DNA from 2 places in the Quadrisphaera sp. DVD1 genome. Region 2 is predicted to be linked to the other one. Evidence: predicted binding sites of a transcription regulator. Region 2 holds the regulator's gene; the other holds the start of a gene.
The links. Region 2 encodes HspR, which represses chaperone genes until heat shock. Its sites were predicted from a motif close to ANTTGAGNCNGNCNGNCTCAANT; they were not measured.
Positions count from the first base shown of each region.

Region 1 (10,766 bases), on a different contig from region 2:
GACCGAGTCCGGCAGGGCCGCGGTGACCGCGGTGCAGGTGAACAGGTCCTGGTCGGACCCGGTGACGGCCGCGGTGACGGCCTTGTCCACGGCCTCGGCGCCGGTGAACTGGAGGGTGATCGTGTCCACGGTCCGCTTCGCGTCGTCCACGAAGTGGTACTGGATGTTGTCCAGCGTGGCGCCGGTGACCGCCTGGGTCACGGTGCCGCCGACGAACTGCGCCTGGCTGGCCCGGCCGGTCGTCGTGACACCGGTGCCGGTGAAGGCCGAGCCGGCCGCGGCGACCACGCCGGCGGCGGCGAGGGCGGAGACGATCTTGGTCGTGGTGCGCATGGGGAGCTCCCTGGGCTGCGGCCCTCGTGGACCGGTTCGCTCGGGATGTCGACACCGCGCGCCGCCACCTGGGGCCGGACGGGCGCCGCACCACCCGTCCGGCCCAACCGCGCCGCGGCGGCTCAGCCGGCGCCGCTGCTCGCGCCGGGCTCCTCCAGGTCGAGCGCGGCCCCGATCAGCGCGAGGTGGCTCAGGCCCTGCGGCAGGTTGCCCAGGAACGCGCCGTCCGCGGGGTCGATCATCTCGGCGAGGACGCCGACGTCGTTGGCCAGCGGCACCAGCTCGGCCATGAGGGCGCGGGCCTCGTCGGTGCGCCCGACCAGGTGCAGCGCCGAGACGGTCCAGAACGAGCACGCCAGGAACGCGCCCTCCTCCTCCTGCGCCCCGCTGTAGCGGTGCATGAGGGGGCCGCTGCTCAGCTCGGCCCGCAGCGCGTCGATCGTCGCCGACATCCGCTCCCCCGTGTCGAACCCGCTGCCGGCGTGCAGCAGCACCGAGGCGTCGAGGTCGTCACTGCCGGGGAACCACACGTAGCTGCGGCGCTGCTCGGACCAGCAGTGCTCCTCCACCCACGCGCGGATCCGCTCCGCCTCGCGGGCCCACCGGGTGGGGTCGCCGGGGATCTGCCCCGCCTCGGCCAGGTGCACGGCGCAGCGCAGCGCCTGCCAGCAGCCGAGCTTGGAGGAGGTGTAGTGCTCCTCGCGCTCCAGCTCCCACATGCCCGCGTCGCGGCGGCGCCACACGTCGCAGGCCAGGTCCGCCATCTCGGCGAGCAGGTGGCCGGTGTCGGTGTTGAGCACGTGGCCGTTGTCCACGTACAGGCGGACGGTGTCGAAGAGGTCGCCGAACACCCCCAGCTGCAGCTGCCTCGCCGCGCCGTTGCCGGTGGCCACCGGGCCGATCCCGCGCCAGCCCGGCGCCTCGGGCAGCTGGTGGGGCTGGGGCAGCTCGCCGTCGAGGCGGTAGAAGACCTGCATCTGCCGGCCCTGCCGGTCGATGGTGCGCAGCAGCCAGCTGGTGGCCGCGTGGGTCTCCTCGCGCAGGCCGAACCGGAACAGCGCCTTCAGCGTGTACGCCGCGTCGCGCACCCAGGCGAAGCGGTAGTCCCAGTTCTTGCCCCCCTGCAGGCTCTCGGGCAGCGAGGTCGTGGCCGCGGCGGCCACCGAGCCGCTCGGCCCGTGGATGAGCATCTTGAGCACCAGCGCGCTGCGCTGCACGGCCTCGGCCCACTGCCCGCCGTCGGCGGAGAACTGCGCCGACCACCGCTCCCAGTCCGCGACGGTGCGGTCCAGGCCGGCGTCGACGTCCTCGGGCGCGGAGAGGTGCAGCGGCTCGCCGGAGGAGGCGACCACCCCGACGAGGTGCCGGGAGCCCGGCGCCGTGGTGAGGGTGCCGCGCACGGCCCGGTCCGTCTCCTCGACCTGCCCCTCCCCCAGCAGGCGCACCGCCATCGTCACCCCGTCGACGCGCAGCACCGTGCCGTGCACGGTCTCCCGCGCCCAGGGCGACGCGCCGTTGAGGCAGGTGCCCGGCGCCACGGCCCAGCGCACCTCGACCCGGCCCTCCACCCCCTCCACGCGCCGGGCGAGCTCCGCCCACGGCAGGCGCCCGGAGACCCCGGTGTTCAGCGCGTCGGTGACGCGGACCACGCCGGAGGCGGTGGTGTGGGTGGTCTCCAGCACGTTCGTGCCGGGCAGGTAGCGGCGCACCGTCGTGAACGGCTCCACCGGGGCGAGCTCCAGGCGCCCGCCGTTCGTCGCGTCGAGGACGCCGGCGAAGGGCGGGTCGGAGTCGAGGTCCGGGATCGGCCACCAGTCGACGGAGCCGTCGAGGGCGACCAGCGCGACCGTGCGGGTGTCGCCGATCGGGGCGTAGGAGCGCAGGTCGGCGTACCCGTCGACGCGCGGGGACGTCCGCGAGGGCGGCCGCGGCGGTGCGGACGTCGTGGGGTCGAGCTCGGGCGCGGCCATGCGGTCTCCTGGGGTGGGCGGCGCCCCCCATCCTGCGCAGCCCCCGCGACCTGCGCAGGATGGGGGCGTGGATCTCGACCTGACCGGACGCACCGCCTTCGTCAGCGGCTCCAGCCAGGGCATCGGGCGCGCGATCGCCGTGGGGCTCGCGCGCGCCGGCGCCTCGACCGTCCTCAACGGGCGCGACGCCGCCCGGCTGGAGCAGGTGCTGGGCGAGCTGCGGCGCGAGGTGCCGGGCGCCGACCTGCGGGCCGTCGCGGCCGACGTCGCCACCGCGGAGGGCGCCGACCGGGTGCTGGAGGCCGTGCCGCGGGTCGACGTGCTCGTCAACAACCTGGGGATCTTCGGCCCGCGCCCGGTGCTCGAGGTCGACGACGAGGAGTGGCGGCGCTACTTCGAGGTCAACGTGCTGTCCGGGGTGCGCCTGGCCCGTCAGCACCTGCCCGGGATGGTCGAGCGCGGCTGGGGGCGGGTGCTCTTCCTCGCCAGCGACTCCGCGGTGGTCGTGCCGGCCGAGATGGTGCACTACGGCGTCACGAAGACGGCGCTGCTGGCCGTCTCCCGCGGGTACGCGAAGGCGGTGGCCGGCACGGGCGTCACGGTGAACACCGTCGTCGCCGGCCCCACCCGCACCGAGGGGGTCGAGGACTTCGTGGGCCAGCTCGTCGGCACCGACCTGCCGTGGGAGCAGGCGGAGGAGCGGTTCATGGCCGAGCACCGGCCGAACTCGCTGCTCCAGCGACTCATCCGCCCCGAGGAGATCGCGAACATGGTCGTCTACCTGGCCTCCGACCAGGCCTCGGCGACCACCGGCGGGGCCCTGCGGGTCGACGGCGGCTACGTCGACGCCATCCTCCCCTGACGCCTCCGCCGCAGGTGGCGACGGGAATTGAGTCGGGTCGACTCACGTTGAACACCTCGATGGCGCCGCACCGGTGCCAGCAGCACCACCGCACGAGGAGACCGACCATGAGCACGCTCGTCATCCGCCGCCCGGCGCGGCCCTCCGCCGCCCGCCGCGACCTGTTCTCCCCCTTCGCCCTCGCCCCGCTCGCGCTGGCGGTCCCCGCGGCTCCGGCCGTGGCCCTCGAGCGCGACGGCGAGGACGGCGTCCTCACCGTCGAGGCCCCGGGCCTCGACGCCGCGCGCGACCTGTCGGTCGAGGTCACCGGCAGCGCGCTGACCGTCGCCGGCACCCGCCGCTCCACGAGCGGCCCGGTCCGGCGCGAGACCCGCTTCTCCCGCACCGTCGCGCTGCCCGAGGGCGTCGGCGCGGACGCCGTGACCGCCTCCTACGAGGCCGGCGTCCTGCGGGTGCGCGTGGCGGGGATGTTCCCCGCGCCCGTGCAGCCGGAGACCGTCCGCGTCGCCATCACCAGCGACGTCCCGGCCGTCGAGGCCTCCCAGCCGGCGGAGGCCGCGGAGGCCGCTGAGGTCGAGGCGCCCCAGGCCGACCGGGCCTGAGCACCTCCGCTGCGGCGCCCGGTCCCCCGACCGGGCGCCGCAGCGCCGTCAGCGGGTCGGGATCCCGAAGTACCCGTCCGGCGCCCCGGGCACCGGGGTGAAGCCGAGGCGGGCGTAGAAGCCGCGGGCCCGCGCGTTGCGCGGGTCCACCCCCACGTGCAGCGCGGCGGCGCCGCGGGCCGCCACCAGGGCGAGGAGGGCCCGCACCAGCTCGGCGCCGTGGCCCTGGCCCTGGTGGTCGGGCAGCAGGTCGACGTGCAGGTGGGCAGGGTGGCCCTCCAGCCCGGGGACGAGCATCTGTTCAGGCTCGTGGCCGCGCACGACGAGGTGCTCGGTCGGCGTCCGGGGCGGGCCTGCCGGGGCGGGGTGGCGCTGCGCGAAGCCCGGCAGCCAGTCCCGGCGCCAGGCCCGGACGAAGCCGGCCGTGTCGGCGGTGCCGAGCACGTAGCCCACGGCGCGCTCGCCGTCGTCGAGCACCAGGGCGAGGTCCGGCTCGAGCGCCAGGTACGGCCCCGCGTACACGTCGGGCAGCAGGTCGTCGTCGGGGTGCTGGCCGGTCGCGTCCTCGCCGGCGTCCCCGGTGCGCACGCAGATGTCGTAGACGGCGTCGCGGTCGCCGTCGCGGTAGGGGCGCAGGGTCGCTCGGGGGAGGCGCACGCCCCGCACCGTACGACGGGGAGGATGGGCGCGTGGACGGGCAGCGGCTGACCGGGGCGGACGTCGCGTGCTGGGTGCTCAAGACGAGCGCTCCGCCGGCGGCGGTCGCGGCGGGCTGGCAGCCCGGGACCACCGCCCAGGTGGGCCGCTGCGTGCGGCGCTCCTACCGGCTGGGCCTGATGGCCCCGGGCCAGCGCTGCCTGCTCTGGCTCAGCGGGCGCCGGGACCCCGGCGTCCACGCCGTGGGGGTGCTGGCCGGCCCACCGGACGACGCCCTCACCGTCGAGGTCGCCCTGCACCGCCTCGTCGACCCCGTGCCGCGCGCGCACCTGCTCGCCACGCCGTTCGCGAGCGCCGAGGTGGTGCGGATGCCGGCGGGCAGCAACCCCTCCTGGCTCTCCGCGGCGCAGCTGCGACCGGTGCTCGACCACCTGGACGCCGACGAGCTGCTCGCGGCCGGGTGGGCCTGAGCCCCCTCATGCCCCGGCCAGCCGGCGCAGCGCGAGCAGGCCGGCCGGGCTGCCGCGCCAGTGCCGCTCCAGCGCCTGCGGTCCCGCGGCCCGCACCACCGAGCGCAGGACGAGGACGACGACCACGGCGTCGTCGACCTGGCCGAGCACCGGGATGACGTCGGGCACCAGGTCGAAGGGCATCGCCAGGTAGGCCAGGAGCAGGACCAGGCGCACCCGCACCCCGCGCGGCAGGTCGTGGTCGCCGGCCAGGCGGCGCAGCAGGCCGACCACCTGCGGCAGGAGGCGCAGCGCCTCGGCCAGGCGGACGTCGTCCGGGCGCCGCCACCAGAGGACGGCGAGCAGCGCGAGCCAGGCGAGCAGCAGGCCCCCGGCCGCGCCGGCCAGCAGCGGCCAGGCCCGGCCCGCGGCGTCAACCACCGCTCACCCGGGGGGGTCAGCGGGCCAGGTCGGCGGCGAAGCGCTCCAGCCACTCGCGGGCGACGAGGGCCGCCACCAGCTGCTCGGAGGCGCTCGGCACCCCCAGCGCCTCGCGCACCCGCTGGGCCTCGGCCTCGTCGAGGGCCGGCTCCTCGGCCGGGCCGTCGAGCTCCTCGCCCGCGCGCACCTGGTCGGCCACGGCGGCGGCCGCCTCGTGCGCCAGCGCGGGGTCTGCGGTGCCGTGGGCCCGCAGCACCTGGATCATCTGCAGGCGCGCGGCGTCCTCGGTGCCCCCGCTCTCCGCCGTGGCCACGGCCACGGAGGCGAGCCCGCGCACGACCGCGGTGCGGCCCCGGTCGACCACCGGCGCTCAGGCCCGCTGGTCGACGACGGAGCCAGCAGCGGGGCCGGCAGCGGGGCCGGTGGCGGGGCGGGTGACGGAGCCGGTCGCCGAGCCGCTCACGTCGATGTCGACGCGCTCGGAGCGCAGGTCCGCGCTCACCACCTGCTCGCCGCGGACCTTCTCGGTGATGATCCGCACGCGCTCGACCGGCACCACCTCCACGCCGACCACGGGGCGCTCCTCGTGCAGGACGATCTCCAGCACGGCGTCGGGCGACAGCGGGTCGCGCAGCAGCTCGTCGCCGGGCAGCACGTCCAGGGTGCCGGCGGGGTCGTCGATCGGCGTCCGCTCGACCTCGAGGACCTCGCGGCGCACCTGCACCTCGACCCGCTGCACGACGGTCTCGGTCACCACCCGCCGGCGGACGACGACGCGCTGGTAGGGACGGCGCGCGGACTCCACGCGCAGCTGCTCCTCGGAGCGGACCACCTCGAGGCGGTCGGAGACGGTGCGGTCGGCGTCGATCTGGTCCACCGGGGCCCTCCTCGGGCGGGAGTCGTGCACCTTGGTACGGGCGCCCAGCATCCCAGAGCGGGGCCCGGTCCGCCGCTGGGAGCAGCGGCGGACCGGCGCTCAGCTGGGGTCGCCGCCCTCGTCGCCGAGCGCCTCGACGGCCCGCGCCTCGCTGTCGCGGTTGCGGCCCGCGGCGGAGACGATGACCTCCACCGCCTCGTCGACGTCGTCGGTGAGGGTGATCAGGTCGAGGTCGGTGGCAGAGATCGCGCCCTTGTCGAGGACCGTGCTGCGCAGCCAGTCCAGGAGCCCGCCCCAGTACGCGGTGCCGACGAGCACGAGCGGGAAGCGCGTGACCTTGCGGGTCTGCACGAGGGTCAGCGCCTCGAAGAGCTCGTCGAAGGTGCCGAAGCCGCCGGGCAGCACGATGAAGCCGTCGGCGTACTTGACGAACATCGTCTTGCGGGCGAAGAAGTAGCGGAAGTGGACGCCGAGGTCCACCCACTCGTTCATGCCCTGCTCGAAGGGCAGCTCGATCCCCAGGCCGACGGAGACGCCGCCGGCCTCGCTGGCGCCGCGGTTCGCCGCCTCCATGGCGCCCGGGCCGCCGCCGGTGATGACGGCGTAGCCGGCGCGGGCCAGCGCCGCACCGACGGCGACGCCCTGCGCGTACTCCGGGGCGTCGACGGACGTGCGCGCGGAGCCGAAGACGCTCACCGCGGGCCCCAGCTCGGCGAGGGCGCCGAAGCCCTCGACGAACTCGCTCTGGATGCGCAGCACCCGCCAGGGGTCCTCGTGCAGCCAGCTCGCCTGGCTCCGCCCGTCGAGCAGGTGCTGGTCGGTGGTGGCCTGCGGCACCATCTCGCGCCGGAAGGTCACCGGGCCCTGGTGGTAGCGCTCGTCCTCGCGACGGGTCATCGCACCTCCCGGTTCACGGCATCTCCACGGTCTCGGCTCGGGCGAGCTCGGCGATGGCGGCGTCGAGGTAGCCGTCCAGGGGCACGGCCCGGAAGGCCAGCAGGTCGGCGACCAGCAGCGGGGCGTGCTGGGCCACCTCGAGGGCGGTGATCTCCCGCGGCTCGTCCTCCTCGCCGCCGTGCACGCCGAGGGCGCCCACGAGCAGCACGACGAGGACGCCGGGGTCGACCTCGGGGAACCACGGGGCCGCCGAGCGCACGCAGCCGTCGAGCACGGTGGCGACGTCGTCGCCGCTCAGGCCGTCGAGGTGCGTCTCCTCGAGCAGCATCCGCACGACGTCGCCGAGGAGCACCTGCACGCGGGCCGGGTCCTGCGCGGCCAGCTGCGCGACGGCGTCGTCGAAGACCTCGCGGTGCTCGGCGCGGGCGGCGGCCACGGCGTCCACCACCGCCACCGCGATCGCGCGCACCGGGGCCGGGGCCTGGCGCCAGGAGGTGACCACCACGCCTCCCTCCCTCACGCCGCGACCGGTTCGAGCACGAACACGGGGATCTCGCGCTCGGTCTTCGCCTGGTAGTCGGCGTAGTCGGGGTAGGCCGCCACGGCGCGCTCCCACCACTGCGCCTTCTCCTCGCCGGTGACCTCGCGCGCCGTCATGTCCTGGCGGTGCGGGCCGTCCTGGAGCTCCACGTGGGGGTCCGCCAGGACGTTGTAGTACCAGACCGGGTGCTTGGGGGCGCCGCCGAGCGAGGCGACGACCGCGTAGCGGCCCTCGTGCTCGACCCGCATGAGCGGCGTCTTGCGCAGCCCGCCCGACTTCGCGCCCACGGTGGTGAGGATGACCACGGGCATCCCGCGCAGCGTGGTCCCCTCGGTCCCGCCGGAGCTCTCGTAGAGCTCGACCTGGTCGCGCACCCACTGCTCGGGGCTCGGCTGGTACTCACCGCTCAGAGGCATGGGCCCAGTCAACACCGCCGGGCCGACTGCGCGCTGCACCGGCCCGCTGCTCACCCCCTCGCCACCGGCAGCTCGAGCTCGACGTCGACGACGAGCGGGCGGTGGTCGGACAGGGCCAGCGCGGGCGCTCGGGCGGGGCCGGTGGCGCGCAGGCCGCCCCGGGCGAGGACGTGGTCGAGCTGGCGCTCCGGCGACTCGACCGGGAAGGTCGGGGCGCTGGCGAGCGGGCGCATCCGGGTCAGCCGCGCGGGACGCTCGCCCGCGAGGTTGAGGTCGCCCATGACCACCACCGGGCCCGGCACGGGCGCGGTGGCGCGCACCAGGCGGCGCAGCTGCACGACGTTCCACCCGGGCACGAACGACAGGTGCGTCACGGCCACGGTGACCCGGCCGGCGGGGGCCTCGACGTCGGCGACCACCGCCACCCGCGGCTCGTCGGTGACCAGGACCGGCCGCCGGCGCCCGGGGAACCACACCGGCACCCTCCCCCGCAGCTCCGGGAGCCGCACGACCTGCCAGGAGGCGACCGGGTAGCGCGACAGCAGCGCGATGCCGTAGGCCGCCGTGCCGGGCTGCTCCTGCCCGGTCGCCGCCATCCACGTCGCCCCGGGGGTGCCCGACAGCGCGGCGACGAACCGGTGCGCGACCGCGCCCATCGCCTCGGCCGCCACGGCGGTCAGGTCCGCGCCGCCCGAGCGCGGCTGGTCGCGGTCGACCTCCTGCAGCCCGAGCACGTCCGCGTCGAGGGAGGCGACGGCGTCGCGGAAGCGGGGGACGTCGACCCGCCCGTCGGCGGGCGAGCGGCCGTGGAGGATGTTGAAGGTCGCCAGGCGCATGAGCCGAGTGTTGGGTACAACGCTGGTGTGTCCACTCCAGACGCCTCCCCGCAGGACGAGCTCCGCGAGGCGCTCAAGCTGACCGCCGTCGGCCTCAAGCGCGCGGAGGTGCCGTTCGCGCTGTGCGGCGGGTACGCCGCCTGGGCGCGCGGGGCCCCGGAGCCGAGCCACGACGCCGACTTCCTCGTCGCCGCCGAGGACGCCGACCGCGCGGCCGAGGCGCTGAGCGGCGCCGGGCTGTGGGTGGAGCGCCCCCCGGAGGACTGGCTGTTCAAGGTGCGCGCCGCCGAGGGCGCGGAGTCCTTCGTCGACGTGCTGTGGCGCCTGTGCGACGCCCCGGTGGAGCAGGACCTCCTCGACCGCTCCGACACGATGCCCGTGCTGTCGGTGATCATGCCGGTGCTCAACGCCACCGACGTGGTCGCCGGCAAGCTCTCCGCCCTCACCGAGCACTACTGCGACTTCGGCCGCCTGCTGCCGGTGGCCCGGGCGCTGCGCGAGCAGGTCGACTGGGACGCCGTCCGCACCCGGACGGCGTCCAACGACTTCGCAGCGGCGTTCCTCGTGCTGCTCGAGCGGCTCGGCGTCGTCGAGCCCGCAGACGCCTCCGCGGCCTGACTCCCCTGCCGCCTCCTCCTCCTCCTCCGAGCGCGGGGCGTTCCTGTGCCCGTCTGGTGGGCACAGGGACGCCTCACGCTCGCCAGGAGCGGGTGTGATCCCACCCAGTCGCGCGTGGTGCGCTGACCGGGGACGCGCAGCCGCGCGGAACTGCTCGGTCGGCACCGCTCGGCGTCCCCGGTCGACGGCCGTGCACCGCTCGGCGCCGGTCGTCCACAGGGCGGCGGACGCCGGCCCCGCGGCACCTCCCGCGCGGCCATGCTGGGGCGATGGCGCTGCGGCACACCACCACCGACTCCCCGATCGGCCCGCTGACCCTCGTCGTCGACGACGCCGGCGCCCTGGCGGGCCTGTACCTGCCCGACCACGTGCCGGCGCCGACGCCGGCGCGCCTGGGCGAGCGGGCCGAGGACGACGACCCGGCGCTGGCCCGGGCCGCGGCGGCGGTGCGTGCCTACCTCGACGGGAGCGCCCCGTCGGTCGACGTGCCGCTGGCGGCGCCCGGCGGCACCGCCTTCCAGCAGCGCGTGTGGCAGCAGGTGGCGGCGATCCCCCGCGGCGAGACGCGCACCTACGGCGAGATCGCCGCCGCGGTCGGCCACCCGGGCGCCGGACGGGCCGTCGGCGCGGCGATCGGGCGCAACCCGCAGTGCCTGGCCGTGCCGTGCCACCGGGTGCTCGGGCGCGCCGGTGCGGTCACCGGCTACGCCGGCGGGGTCGAGCGCAAGCGCTGGCTGCTCGCGATGGAGGGGGTCGAGGCCGCCAGCGATGAGTCCGCCGCGCCGCGGCGGTCTGCACGGGCGGCGGGGACGAGCCCCGCCCGACCGACCCGGAGGAGACCCGCCGTGGCTGCTGCTGCGTTCCCCAAGATCTTCGTCAACCTGCCCGTGGCCGACCTCGAGGCCTCCAAGGGCTTCTTCAGCGCCCTGGGCTTCACGATCAACCCGCAGTTCACCGACGAGAACGCCGCGTGCGTCGTCTTCAGCGACACCATCTACGCGATGCTGCTGACCAAGCCCTTCTTCGAGGGCTTCACCGGCACGACGACGCTCGACGCGCACGAGGGGGTGGCGTCGATCCTGGCCCTGGGCCTGGAGAGCCGCGAGGCCGTCGACGCGCTGGCCGACAAGGCGGTGGCCGCGGGCGCGAAGCCCACCAAGGACCCCGAGGACCAGGGCTTCATGTACGGGCGCAGCTTCGCCGACCTCGACGGCCACCGGTGGGAGGCGTTCTGGATGGACCCGGCCGCCGCCGAGGGCAGCGCCCC
Region 1 is NZ_JBZYWI010000089.1:1,183-11,948, reverse strand. Features, by position in the region: gene AC5FZL_RS11090 (hypothetical protein) at 1-333, opposite strand, end outside; gene AC5FZL_RS11085 (glycoside hydrolase family 15 protein) at 456-2,303, opposite strand; gene AC5FZL_RS11080 (SDR family NAD(P)-dependent oxidoreductase) at 2,371-3,165, shown strand; gene AC5FZL_RS11075 (Hsp20/alpha crystallin family protein) at 3,273-3,767, shown strand; gene AC5FZL_RS11070 (GNAT family N-acetyltransferase) at 3,816-4,424, opposite strand; gene AC5FZL_RS11065 (hypothetical protein) at 4,457-4,894, shown strand; gene AC5FZL_RS11060 (YkvA family protein) at 4,901-5,314, opposite strand; gene AC5FZL_RS11055 (hypothetical protein) at 5,331-5,678, opposite strand; gene AC5FZL_RS11050 (DUF2382 domain-containing protein) at 5,685-6,191, opposite strand; gene AC5FZL_RS11045 (LOG family protein) at 6,291-7,088, opposite strand; gene AC5FZL_RS11040 (hypothetical protein) at 7,102-7,593, opposite strand; gene AC5FZL_RS11035 (nitroreductase family deazaflavin-dependent oxidoreductase) at 7,605-8,045, opposite strand; gene AC5FZL_RS11030 (endonuclease/exonuclease/phosphatase family protein) at 8,096-8,881, opposite strand; gene AC5FZL_RS11025 (hypothetical protein) at 8,909-9,499, shown strand; partial or broken gene AC5FZL_RS11020 (methylated-DNA--[protein]-cysteine S-methyltransferase) at 9,769-10,242, shown strand; gene AC5FZL_RS11015 (VOC family protein) at 10,243-10,766, shown strand, end outside.
Region 1: the regulator HspR is predicted to act here: its motif matches at 3,191-3,213, upstream of AC5FZL_RS11075 (Hsp20/alpha crystallin family protein).

Region 2 (12,694 bases):
CTGGACCGCCACGGCGAGGCGGCCGGGACCGCGGCGGCGCTGCTCGGGTGCGCCCAGTTCGCGATCGCCTCGATGGCCGCGCCGGTGAGCAGCCTCGTCGGCCTGCCCCCGGCCACGGGCATGGGCGCGGTGATGGTCGCCGGGATGGTGGCGGCCCTGGCCGCCTTCGTCCTCATCGCCCGGCCCGCGCTGCGCACCCCGCCGCCGGCGCTGGACGACGGCTCCGCCCTCCCGGCGGACGACCTCGACCTGCGCGACGACGCCGAGGTCAGCGAGCTGCCGCACCTCGTCGCCGACTGAAGCCGCTCGAGGCCGCGCGGACCAGCGGCCGGGGCGCGGCGCGCAGCAGCACCGACAGCACGGCGTAGCGGCGGCTGGGCACGCTCACCACCCTCCCGCGCCGCAGGTCGCGCAGCGCCTGCTCGACGAGCTCGTCGGCGTCCAGCCACAGCAGGCCGGGCCACCGGGAGACGTCCATCGCGGCCCGCTGGTGGAACTCGGTGCGCACGAAGCCGGGGCACAGCGCCGTGGCGACCACGCCGGTGCCTCGCAGCTCGCCGGCGAGGCCCTCGGTGAACGTCGTCACCCACGCCTTGGCCGCCGCGTAGCCGCCCATCGCCGTCCAGCCCGCGACGCTGGAGACGTTGAGGACGGCGCCGTGCCCGCGCGCGACCATCGCCGGCGCCGCCGCGGCGCTGAGCACGAGCACCGCCCGGCACAGGACGTCGAGCATCCGCTCCTGCTCGGCGGTGCTGCCGGTGCCGTCGGCGCCGGCGTCCAGGAGGCCGCGGCGCAGCCCGAAGCCGGCGTTGTTGACGAGCAGGTCGACCGGCGCGCTCGGCGAGGCCACCCGGTCGGCCACCCGCTGCAGCTGCGCGCGGTCGGCCAGGTCGGCGGCGAGGACCTCCACACCGGTGCCGTGGCGCTCGCGCAGGTCCGCGGCGGCGTCCTCGAGGCGCTGGGCGTCGCGGGCGACGAGCACGAGGTCGTGGCCGCGCGCGGCGAGCGCCCGGGCGAAGGCGAGCCCGATCCCGGCGGTGGCGCCGGTGACGAGCGCGGTGGGCGTTCTGCTCTCAGGCACCCGCTCACGGTAGGCACTAGCGTCGACCGCGTGCGACTGGCGACGTGGAACGTGAACTCCGTCCGGGCCCGCCTCGACCGGGTGACCGCCTGGCTGGCCCGCAGCGACGTCGACGTCCTGGCGGTGCAGGAGACGAAGTGCCGCGACGCGCAGTTCCCCACCGAGCGCTTCACCGAGCTGGGGTACGAGGTGGCGCACGTCGGGCTGAGCCAGTGGAACGGCGTCGCCGTGATCTCCCGGGTGGGGCTGGACGACGTCGCGGTGGGCTTCCCCGGCCAGCCGGCGTGGTCGAGCAGGCCCGAGGAGGAGGCCGCCGCGGAGGCGAGGGCGATCGGCGCCACGTGCGGCGGCGTGCGGGTGTGGAGCCTGTACGTGCCGAACGGCCGGGCCCTCGGCGACCCGCACCTGGCCTACAAGCTCGAGTGGCTCGCCGCGCTGCGCGAGGCCGGCGCGGGGTGGCTGGCCGCCGACCCCGACGCGCAGGTGGCGCTGTGCGGGGACTGGAACGTGGCGCCCACCGACGAGGACGTGTGGGACCCCGCCGTCTTCGCGCAGTCCACGCACGTCTCGCCGCCCGAGCGCGCCGCCTTCCAGGCCGTCGTCGACGCCGGGTACGCCGACGTCGTCCGCCCGCACGCCCCCGGCCCGGGCGTCTACACCTACTGGGACTACACCCAGCTGCGCTTCCCCAAGCGCCAGGGCATGCGGATCGACTTCGCGCTGTGCTCACCGGCGCTGGCCGCGCGGGTGGAGGGCGCCTCCATCGACCGCGAGGAGCGCAAGGGCAAGGGCGCCTCCGACCACGCGCCGGTGGTCGTCGAGCTGCGCTGAGCCGTGAGCCGCCTGCGTCCCCGGTCGCTGCGGGTGCCCCGCCGGGTGCGGGTGCCGCGCGCCGCCCCCCGCTCGCCGGACCGCTGGGTGGAGGCCGAGGACGGCGTCCGGCTGGCTGCCTGGGTGCGCGAGCCGGCCGCGTCCGCGGCGGGGCCGGACCCGGTGAGCGTGGTGCTGGCGCACGGCTGGACCCTCGCCGCCGCGGCCTGGGACCGCGCCGTCGACGAGCTCACCCGGGCCCACCCCGGGGTGAGGGTGGTGCGCTACGACCAGCGCGGGCACGGGGCCTCCGGCTCCTCGTCCTCCGCTGGGCCCCGCGACGACGCGGCGTCCATCGGCCGCCTCGGCGACGACCTGGCCACCGTCGTGCGGGTGCTGGCCCCGCGCGGGCCGCTCGTGCTGGGCGGGCACTCGATGGGCGGGATGGCCGTGCTGTCCGCCGCCGGGCGCCACGGCGACCTGCTCGGGCCCCGCACGCGCGGGGTGCTGCTGTGCAGCACGTCCGCCGGTGGCCTGTCGGCGGCCGGGCGTCCGCTCGTGCCCCTGATGGCGGCGCTGGCCCGGCTGCCCGAGGGGCTGAGCGTGCCGCGCGCCCCGCGGCTGCTGACCCAGCGCACCAACTACGGCCCCGGGGTGGACCCCGCGCTGGTCACCGCCACCAGCCGGGCGATGGGCCCGGTCTCCGGGCGCAGCACCGGTGAGTGGTTCGCCGCCCTCATGGCCCACGACGAGACGGCGGCCCTGCCGGCCCTCGCCGCGTCCGGCGTCCCGGTGCGGGTGCTCGTGGGCGACGCCGACCGGCTCACCCCGCGCCTGCACGCCGAGGCCCTCGCGGCCGCGCTGCCCGACGCGGAGCTGTCCGTCGTGCCCGGTGCGGGGCACATGCTGCTCGTCGAGCGGCCCGACGTCGTCGCCGAGGCGCTCGGGGCCCTGCTCGCACCGTGACCGATCGGTGACACAACGGCGTCGCCCTCACCCCGTGTGGCGCCTGTGCACGGGCTGTGATGTGCGCCACGCTGGAGCCATGACGTCTCCCGCCACCACGCACACCCCTCCGCCCCCCGTCTCGCTGGCCGTCAAGCTCATGTACGCCCTCGCGGCCCTGAGCGTGATCAGCCTCATCGTCACCCTGACCACCGGCCTCGACGCCATCCGCGAGAGCGCTCGGACGTCGGGCGTCGACGCCGACGCCGCGGTGACCGCCGGCATCGTCTTCGCCGTCGTGGTCGCCGTCATCAGCCTCGTGCTGTGGCTGCTGTTCGCCCGGTTCACCGCCCGCGGGCGCAACTGGGCCCGGATCGTCGTGACGGTCCTGTCCGTCCTCGGCGCCCTGGGCAGCCTGCTCAGCTTCGGCGGCTCGGGCCTGGAGATCGTCGTGGCCCTGGTCTCGCTGGTCATCTACATCGCCATCGTCGTGCTGCTGTGGCGCAAGGAGTCCAGCGCGTTCTTCAACGCCGGCGGCGCCCCCCGCCAGACCGTGGCCGACCCCGGCTACCCGACGGTCTGACCTCCCCCAGCACCACGTGGACAGGGGATCCCGCCCGGGTGGGCGGGATCCCCTGTTCGCGTCCGGAGCCGGTCAGGGGGTCGGCATGCCGCCGGTGACGGCGATCCGCTCGCCGGTGATGTAGCTGGACTCCTGCGAGGCCAGGAACACGTAGGCCGGGGACAGCTCGACCGGCTGGCCCGCGCGGCCGATCGGGGTGTCGCCCCCGAAGCTGCCCACCTTCTCCGCCGGCATCGTGGCCGGGATGAGGGGCGTCCAGATCGGGCCGGGAGCGACGGTGTTGACCCGGATGCCCTTGGGCGCGACCTCCTGGGCCAGCGCCTTGGTGAAGTTGAGCAGCGCGCCCTTGGTGGCGGCGTAGTCGATGAGCGACGGCGACGGCTGGTAGGCCTGGATCGACGTCGTGACGATGATGCTCGAACCGGGCTGCAGCTGCGGCAGGGCCGCCTTGCAGAGCCAGAACGTCGCGAAGACGTTCGTGGTGAACGTGCGCATGAGCTGCTCGGTGGTGAGGTCCTCGAGGCCCTCGACCGTCATCTGGTACGCGGCGTTGCTGACCAGGACGTCGAGCCCGCCGAGCTCGGAGACCGTGCGCTGCACGACCTCCTGGCAGAAGGGCTCCTCGCGGAGGTCGCCGGGCAGGGTGAGGCACTTCTTGCCCGAGGCCTCCACGACGCGCTTGGTCTCCTGCGCGTCGGACTCCTCCTCGGGCAGGTAGACGATGGCCACGTCGGCGCCCTCGCGGGCGTACGCCAGCGCGACCGCGCGGCCGATGCCGGAGTCGCCTCCGGTGATCAGGGCGCGCTTGCCCTCGAGCCGGCCGCTGCCGCGGTAGCTCGACTCGCCGTAGTCGGGCTCGAGGCTCATGTCGGACTCGAGGCCCGGGTGGGCGATGGTCTCCTCCGGCAGCGCGTCGGGCTGGACGTGCTGGGTGGTGGGGTCCTGGGGCGTGGTCTGGTCTCCGCTCATGCCCCTGACCTACCCACGTGTGACCCGCCTCACGCTGATCGTCTCGCGCCGAGCGGGCCCGCAGCGCCGACCGGGGACGCCCAGCCGCGCGGATCGGAGGTGATCGCACGGCTGGACGTCCCCGGTCGGGACGGCGCAGGCGGGGCGCTGCGTCAGGCGGTGATGGCCGCGCGGGCCTCGGGGCCCGCGCCGCTGTCCTCGGCGTCCGCGCGCCGGACGGTCAGCCCGACCGTCCCGTCGTCGGCGACGACCCGGTCGACGACGACGGCGTCGCCGTCGCGGACCTCCCCGGCCAGCAGCGACCGGGCGAGGGAGTCGCCGATCTGGCGCTGCACGAGGCGGCGCAGCGGCCGGGCGCCGTAGGCCGGGTCGAAGCCCTCCAGCGCCAGCCACTCGCGGGCGGCGTCGGTGACCCGCAGCTGCAGCCGGCGCTCGCCCAGGCGGCGGGCCAGCGCGGCCACGTGGAGGTCGACGATCCGGCTGAGCTCCTCCACGCCCAGGGCGTCGAAGACCACGACGTCGTCCAGCCGGTTGAGGAACTCCGGCTTGAACGCCATCCGGACGGCGTCCATCACCGCCGACCGCTTGGCCGCGGGATCGAGCGTCGGGTCGACGAGGAACTGCGACCCGAGGTTGGAGGTCAGCACGAGGATGGTGCTGCGGAAGTCGACCGTGCGGCCCTGGCCGTCGGTCAGGCGCCCGTCGTCGAGCACCTGGAGCAGGACGTCGAAGACCTCCGGGTGCGCCTTCTCCACCTCGTCGAGCAGCACGACGCTGTACGGGCGCCGCCGCACGGCCTCGGTGAGCTGGCCGCCGGACTCGTACCCGACGTACCCCGGGGGCGCGCCGACGAGGCGGGCCACGGAGTGCTTCTCCCCGTACTCGCTCATGTCGATGCGGACCATCGCGCGCTCGTCGTCGAAGAGGAAGTCCGCGAGCGCCTTGGCCAGCTCCGTCTTGCCGACGCCGGTGGGGCCGAGGAAGAGGAACGAGCCGGTCGGGCGGTCGGGGTCGGCGATCCCGGCCCGCGAGCGCCGGACGGCGTCGCTCACCGCGCGCACGGCCTCGCGCTGGCCGACCAGGCGCTCGCCGATGACCTCCTCCATGCGCAGGAGCTTGGCCGTCTCGCCCTCCAGGAGGCGCCCGACCGGGATGCCGGTCCAGGCGGCGACCACGCCGGCGATGTCGTCGGGGCCGACCCGCTCGGAGACCATGAGCTCCTCGTCGGCGCCGGCGCCCTCGCGGTCCTCGGCGGCCTGCGCCTCGGCCAGCTCGCGCTCGACGCCCGGGATGCGGCCGTAGAGGATCTCGCTGGCCCGGGCGAGGTCGCCCTCGCGCTGCAGCCGCTCGGCCTGGCCGCGCAGCTCGTCGAGGGTCGCCTTGAGCTGGCCGACCCGGTTGAGGCCCGCCTGCTGCTGCTCCCAGCGCGCGGTGAGGGCGGCGAGGGCCTCGGTGCGGTCGGCCAGGTCGGCGCGCAGCCGCTCCAGGCGCTCGGCGGACGCCGGGTCGTCGGCCTTCTGCAGCGCCAGCTCCTCCATCTTGAGCCGGTCGACGGCGCGGCGGAGCTCGTCGATCTCGACCGGGGAGGAGTCGATCTCCATCCGCAGGCGGGAGGCGGCCTCGTCGACGAGGTCGATGGCCTTGTCGGGCAGCTGGCGGCCGGAGATGTAGCGGTCGGACAGCGTCGCGGCGGCCACGAGCGCGGCGTCGGTGATCTGGACGCCGTGGTGCGCCTCGTAGCGCTCGTTGAGGCCGCGCAGGATCGCGATGGTGTCCTCGACGCTCGGCTCGCCGACGAAGACCTGCTGGAAGCGGCGCTCGAGGGCGGCGTCCTTCTCGATCTTCTCGCGGTACTCGGTCAGCGTCGTGGCGCCGACCAGGCGCAGCTCGCCGCGGGCCAGCATCGGCTTGAGCATGTTGCCGGCGTCGAGGGAGGAGTCGCTGCCGCTGGCGCCCGCCCCGACGACGGTGTGCAGCTCGTCGATGAAGGTGACGACCTCGCCCTCGGCGCCGCGGATCTCGTCGAGGACGGCCTTGAGCCGCTCCTCGAACTCGCCGCGGTACTTCGCGCCGGCGAGCATCGCGCCGAGGTCGAGGCTGATGAGGCGCTTGCCCCGCAGGGACTCCGGGACGTCACCGGCGACGATGCGCTGGGCCAGGCCCTCGACGACGGCGGTCTTGCCGACGCCGGGCTCGCCGATGAGGACGGGGTTGTTCTTCGTGCGCCGGCTCAGCACCTGCACGACCCGGCGGATCTCGGCGTCGCGGCCGATCACGGGGTCGATCCTGCCCTCGCGGGCCCGGGCGGTGAGGTCGACGCCGTACTTCTCCAGCGCCTGGAACGTGCCCTCGGGGTCGGCGGTGGTGACCTGGGCGCCGCCGCGGACGTCGGCCAGCTTCGCCAGGAGCGCCTCGCGGGTCGCCCCGGCGCCCTGCAGCAGCGTCGCCGCCGGGCCGGTGCCCGAGGCGAGGCCGACGAGGACGTGGTCGGCGGAGACGAACGCGTCGCCGTGCGCCTCGGACTCCTTGCGCGCGGTGGTCAGCGCGTCGAGCGCCGCGCGGCTCAGCTGGGGCGCGGCGACGGAGGAGCCGGACGCCGAGGGCAGGGCCGCCAGCGCGGCGCGGGTGCGCTCGCGCACGGTGGCGACGTCGGCGCCGGTCGCGGCCAGCAGCGCGGTCGCGACGCCGTCCTGCTCGAGCAGGGCGGCGAGCAGGTGCGCCGGCTCGACCTGGGCGTGCCCGGCCTCGACGGCGCGGGCGGCGGCGGAGGCCAGCGCCTCCTGGCTCTTGGTGGTGAGCTTGAGCTCCAACGGGACCTCCGGGTCGTGCTGCGTGCGTGGTGAGGCTGACTTGAGCCTACTGCACTCAACTCCCTGCGGCACGGCTCTGTTCCCCGCGTCCTGTGGGCGGATCTGCACCCGCTCCTGCTGCGCGCGGGGCGTTCCTGTGCCCGTCAGACGGGCACAGGGGCGCCCCGTGCGCAGCACGCCTGGGCCACGATGACGCCGTGACGGACCCCGCAGAGCTGCTCGACGCCTACGACGCGCAGCTGCGCACCGACGCCGAGACGCCCAGCGCCGTCTCGGTCACGCGCCTCGGGCCGCTGCGGCTGGTGACCTTCGCCGGCGGGCGCGGCTTCGTCACCTACCCGCGCCCGGGCGTGGACGATGACCTGGCGGGCCTCGTCGCCCCGGCGCTGGAGCACTTCCGCGCCGATCCCGCCACCACCCGCGTCGAGTGGAAGACGCGCGGTCACGACCACGCCCCCGGGCTCCCCGAGGCGCTGCGCGCGGCCGGCCTCACCCCCGACGCCCCGGAGTCGATCATGGTCGGCGCCGCGATGTCGCTGGCCGTCGACGTGCCGCTCCCCCGCGGCGTCGCGCTGCGCCGGGTCACCGAGGAGGCCGACGTCCGCGCTCTGAGCGCGATGGCCGACGAGGCCTTCGGCGACCCCGCGTCGACGCGGATGGCCGACGCCCTGCTGCGCCGCCTCGCCCTCGACGACGGGATGGAGCTGTGGGTCGCCGAGGCCGGGGGGCGCATCGTCAGCACGGGCCGCCTGGAGCCGGTCGCCGGGAGCGACTTCGCCGGCCTCTGGGGCGGCGCGACGCGGGCGGAGTGGCGCGGGCGGGGCGTCTACCGCGCGCTCACCGCCGCCCGCGCCCGTTCGGCGCTCGCCCGCGGGAAGGCGCTCGTGCACAGCGACTCCACCGAGCACTCCCGGCCGATCCTCGAGCGGTCCGGGCTGGTGAGGGTCTCCACGACGACGCCGTTCCACTGGCGGCGCTGAGCCGGGCGGGCGGCGGAGCTCGCCGGCCAGTGGGCGGATCTGCACCCGCTCCTGGTGCGCACGGGGCGGCCCCGTGCCCGTCTGGAGGGCGCAGGGGCGCCCCGTGCCGAGCGGGGCCCGGCGGCGACCGCGGGGATCAGTGCGGGTTGTGCGAGCCGAGGTCCTGGGTGTCCTGGCGCACCTCGCGGCCGTCCTCGCCCCACATCGTGTGGAACGTGCCCGCGCGGTCGACGCGGGCGTAGGTGTGCGCGCCGAAGAGGTCGCGCAGGCCCTGGAGCAGGGACGCCGGCAGCCGGTCGCGCCGCAGCGCGTCGTAGTACGCGAGGGCGCTGGAGAACCCCGGCGCCGGGACGCCGATCGTCGCGGCGGTCACCACCACGCGCCGCCAGGCGTCCTGCGCGGAGGCCACGGCCTCGGTGAAGTACTCGTCGAGCAGCAGCGACGGCAGCGCGGCGTCCTTGTCGTACGCCTCCTTGATGCGGTTGAGGAAGCGCGCCCGGATGATGCACCCGCCCCGCCAGATCGTCGCCATCTGGCCCTTGTCGACGTTCCAGCCGTACTGCTCGCTGGCGGCGGCGATCATGTCGAAGCCCTGCGCGTAGGCGACGACCTTCGAGGCGTACAGCGCCGCGCGGACGTCGTCGACGAACCGCTCGGCGTCCGCGCCCTCGACCTTCCCGGACGGCCCGGGCAGCGCCTGCGCCGCGCGGCGCTGGTCGGCGGCCCCGGAGAGCGAGCGCGCGAAGACGGCCTCGGCGATGCCCGTGACCGGCACGCCGAGGTCGAGCGCGGCCTGCACGGTCCAGCGGCCGGTGCCCTTCTGCTCGGTCTGGTCGACGATGAGGTCGACGAGCGGCTTCCCCGTCTCCTCGTCGGTCTTGGCCAGCACCCGGGCGGTGATTTCGATGAGGAAGGACTCCAGGTCTCCGGCGTTCCACTCCTCGAAGACCTCCGCGAGCTCGGCCGGGCTCATCCCCAGCCCCTGCCGCAGGAGGTCGTAGGCCTCGCCGATGAGCTGCATGTCGGCGTACTCGATGCCGTTGTGGACCATCTTCACGAAGTGGCCGGCGCCGTCCGTGCCGACCCACGTGCAGCACGGCGTGCCGTCGACCTCGACCGCGATCGACTCCAGGATCGGCCCCAGCGCGGCGTAGGACTCCTCCGACCCGCCCGGCATGATGCTCGGGCCGAGCAGCGCGCCCTCCTCGCCGCCGGAGACGCCGGTGCCGACGAAGTGCAGGCCGTGCTCGCGCAGCTCGCGCTCGCGGCGGCGGGTGTCCTCGAAGTGGGCGTTGCCGGCGTCGACGACGATGTCGCCCTCCTCCAGCAGCGGCACGAGCTCCTGGATCACGGCGTCGGTCGCGGCACCGGCCTTGACCATGATCACCACGCGGCGCGGCTTGGCGAGCGAGGCCACGAAGCCCGGGAGGTCGGTCGAGGCGATGAAGTCGCCCTCGGAGCCGTAGTCGCGCACGAGCTCCGCGGCGCGGGAGGCGGTGCGGTTGTGCAGGGCCACGGTGTGGCCGTGCCGGGCGAAGTTGCGCGCGAGGTTGCGGCCCATCACCGCCAGCCCCGTGACCCCGATGTCGGCGCGGGCGGTGTCCTGAGCAGCGTCAGCCATGCGGCGATCCTGGTCGCCGCGGCGCCCGTGCGCCAGACTGCGGGGCGTGCAGCGCTGGTGGACCTGGTTCGTGCTCGTCACCGCTGCGCTGTGCCTGGTGCTCGGGACCATCTCCCTGGTCGAGGGCGACTGGCTCACGGGCGGCCTCATGGTCGTCCTCGCGCTGGTCCTCGCCCGCGACGTCCGCCGCCGCCGCACCAGCGCGGACGTCACGGCGGAGTGGCCGCTCGAGCGCGTCCGCACCGTGACGAGCGGGCACCCGGGCGAGGTGCAGGCCGTGCGCGCCCTGCGCGGCGCCGACCCCCGCCTGGGCCTCGCGGACGCCGTCCGGCTGGTCCGCGAGGCCCAGGCACCGCGGTAGCCGGGGGGCGCCGCAGCGGCGACGTCGCTGGCCCGTGGCCGCTGTCAGAACCAGAGCGGTCCCGGGCGCGCCCTGGTTCTGACACCTCGTCTGCGCCGCCCGGTGACCCTCAGCGCTGCGGGCGCCAGACGACCAGGGCGCTGCCCGCGCCGAACGCCGAGCGCACCGGACGGCGTCCGCGCTCGACGGCGACCACGTCGCCCGAGGGGGTCGCGGCGAAGACCCGGCGCGAGCGCTGGAGCGCGGCCAGCGCCGAGGACAGCTCGTCGGTCAGCTCGCGCACCTTCCCCCGCAGGCGGTCGTTCTCGCCCTCGAGCTCGAGGATGCGCTTGATGCCCGCGAGGTTGACGCCCTCCTCCTGGGACAGGCGCTGCACCTCGCGCAGCAGGACGACGTCGCGCGCGGAGTAGCGGCGCCCCCGCCCGGTCGCGCGCGAGGGCGAGACCAGGCCGAGCCGGTCGTACTGGCGCAGCGTCTGGGGGTGCATGCCGGCCAGCTCGGCCGCCACGGAGATCACGAAGACCGGTGCGTCGGGAGCGACGCCAGGGCTCGCCTCGGTGCTCATCACCGCTTCCTTCCGACCTCGTCGGGAACGCTCGACCTCAGGACCGCGGCGCCGCCGCGCGGGCGCTCGCCAGGAGCCCGGAGCGCGGGTCGCCGTCGGCGGTGGCCTCGCGGAAGGCCTCCACCGCTGCGCGCGCATCGGCGTCGAGCCGCTGGGGGACGACGACCTGGGTGGTCACCAGCAGGTCGCCGGTGCGCTCCCCCACCCGCACGCCGCGGCCCTTGACGCGCAGCGTGCGCCCCGAGGGGGTGCCGGGGGCGATCCGCAGGCGCACGGTGGAGCCGTCCAGGGTGGGCGCCTCGACCTCGCCGCCCAGGGCGGCCTCGGCGAAGGTGACCGGCAGCGTCACGCGCAGGTCGTCGCCGTCGCGGGTGAAGACCGGGTGGGGTTCCACGTGGACCGTGACCATGAGGTCGCCCGCGGCGTCGGGGCGCGGGCCCGGCCGGCCCTGGCCGCGCAGGCGGATCTTCTGGCCGTCGCGGACGCCGGCCGGGATGCGGGCGGTGACCGTGCGGCCCTCCACGCGCAGCGAGACGGTGGTGCCGCCGACCGCCTCGGCGAAGGGCAGCGTCGCCTCCGCCTCGAGGTCCGCGCCGCGCTGCGGGGCGCGGAAGCCGGCGGGGCCGGCGCCCGGCCCGCCGGCGCCGCTGCCCTGGAACATGCTGAGCAGGTCCTCGAGGTCCGGGCCGCCCGCGGGCCCGGAGGTCTGGTAGCGCACGCGCCCGCCCGCCGGGCCCCCGCGGCCGGCGCCGCCGAAGAGCCCGCCGAGCAGGTCGTCGAAGCCGCCCCCGCCGCCGGGGCCCTGGCCTGCGGCGGTGAACCGGGCGCGGCCGGTGGCCATGGCGCGCACGGCGTCGTACTGCTCGCGCTGCTCGGGGTCGGAGAGCACCGCGTAGGCCTCGCCGACCTCCTTGAACCGCGCCTCCGCGGCGGCGTCGCCGGGGTTGGCGTCGGGGTGCAGGGTGCGCGCGAGCTTGCGGTAGGCCTTCTTGAGGTCGGCAGCCGAGGCGTCCTTGTCGACGCCGAGAGCGGCGTAGAAGTCCTTCTCGATCCAGTCCTGGCCTGCCACGGGTGGTCCTCTCACACGCTGTGACCGCCCCTGTCCCGCACTTCTTCGCAGAAGTGCGGGACAGGGCGGCGGTGGAACAGCACTTCTGGGCAGAAGTGCGGTGGGTGGGTCAGGCGGGGCTGGTGACCGCGACCCGCGCCGGGCGCAGCACGCGCCCGCCGACCCGGTAGCCCGGCTGCAGCACGGTGGTCACCGTGGTGACCGCCACGTCGCCTGAGCTGTGCATGAGCGCCTCGTGGACGGCGGGGTCGAACTCCTCGCCGTCCTCGCCGTAGCGCTCCAGCCCCAGACGGCCGAGGACCGCCTCGAGCTTGTCGGTGATGGCCGCGAACGGGCCGTCGGTGAGGTCGCCGTGCTGGCGCGCGAGGTGCACGTCGTCGAGCACGGGCAGCAGGGCCTCCAGCACGCTGGAGACGGCGCTGTCACGGGCGACGTCGCGGTCGCGGTCGACCCGCCGGCGGTAGTTGACGTACTCCGCCTGCAGCCGCTGCAGGTCGCCGAGGCGCTCCTCGGCGATCGTCAGCGCGGCCGACAGCTCCTCCGTGATGTCCGCGACGCCCTGCTCCTCGAGCGCCTCGACGTCCTCCTCGGGGGTCGAGGAGGGCGCCTGCGGGACGGCGTCCGGCACGGGGGCCGGGGCCGCCGGCGCGCCCGTGTCGGACGCACCGGCTCCCGGGACCTGGGCGGTCTCGTCGCTCTGGCTCACTTGCGGTCGTCCTCGTCCACGACCTCGGCGTCCACGACGTCGTCCTGCGCGCCGCCGGCAGCACCGGCACCCGCACCGGCACCCGCACCGGCACCGGCCGCACCGGCGTCACCAGCGCCCTCGCCCTGCGCGTACAGCGCCGAGCCGAGCTCCTGGCTGGCCGTGGCGAGCGCCTCCTGCTTGGCCTGGACGGC
Region 2 is NZ_JBZYWI010000033.1:3,908-16,601, reverse strand. Features, by position in the region: gene AC5FZL_RS05895 (multidrug effflux MFS transporter) at 1-300, shown strand, start outside; gene AC5FZL_RS05890 (SDR family NAD(P)-dependent oxidoreductase) at 269-1,081, opposite strand; gene AC5FZL_RS05885 (exodeoxyribonuclease III) at 1,112-1,912, shown strand; gene AC5FZL_RS05880 (alpha/beta fold hydrolase) at 1,916-2,857, shown strand; gene AC5FZL_RS05875 (hypothetical protein) at 2,937-3,419, shown strand; gene AC5FZL_RS05870 (SDR family oxidoreductase) at 3,492-4,388, opposite strand; gene clpB (ATP-dependent chaperone ClpB) at 4,541-7,198, opposite strand; gene AC5FZL_RS05860 (GNAT family N-acetyltransferase) at 7,396-8,178, shown strand; gene gnd (NADP-dependent phosphogluconate dehydrogenase) at 8,315-9,799, opposite strand; gene AC5FZL_RS05850 (hypothetical protein) at 9,846-10,160, shown strand; gene AC5FZL_RS05845 (heat shock protein transcriptional repressor HspR) at 10,270-10,725, opposite strand; gene AC5FZL_RS05840 (DnaJ C-terminal domain-containing protein) at 10,763-11,794, opposite strand; gene grpE (nucleotide exchange factor GrpE) at 11,904-12,500, opposite strand; gene dnaK (molecular chaperone DnaK) at 12,497-12,694, opposite strand, start outside.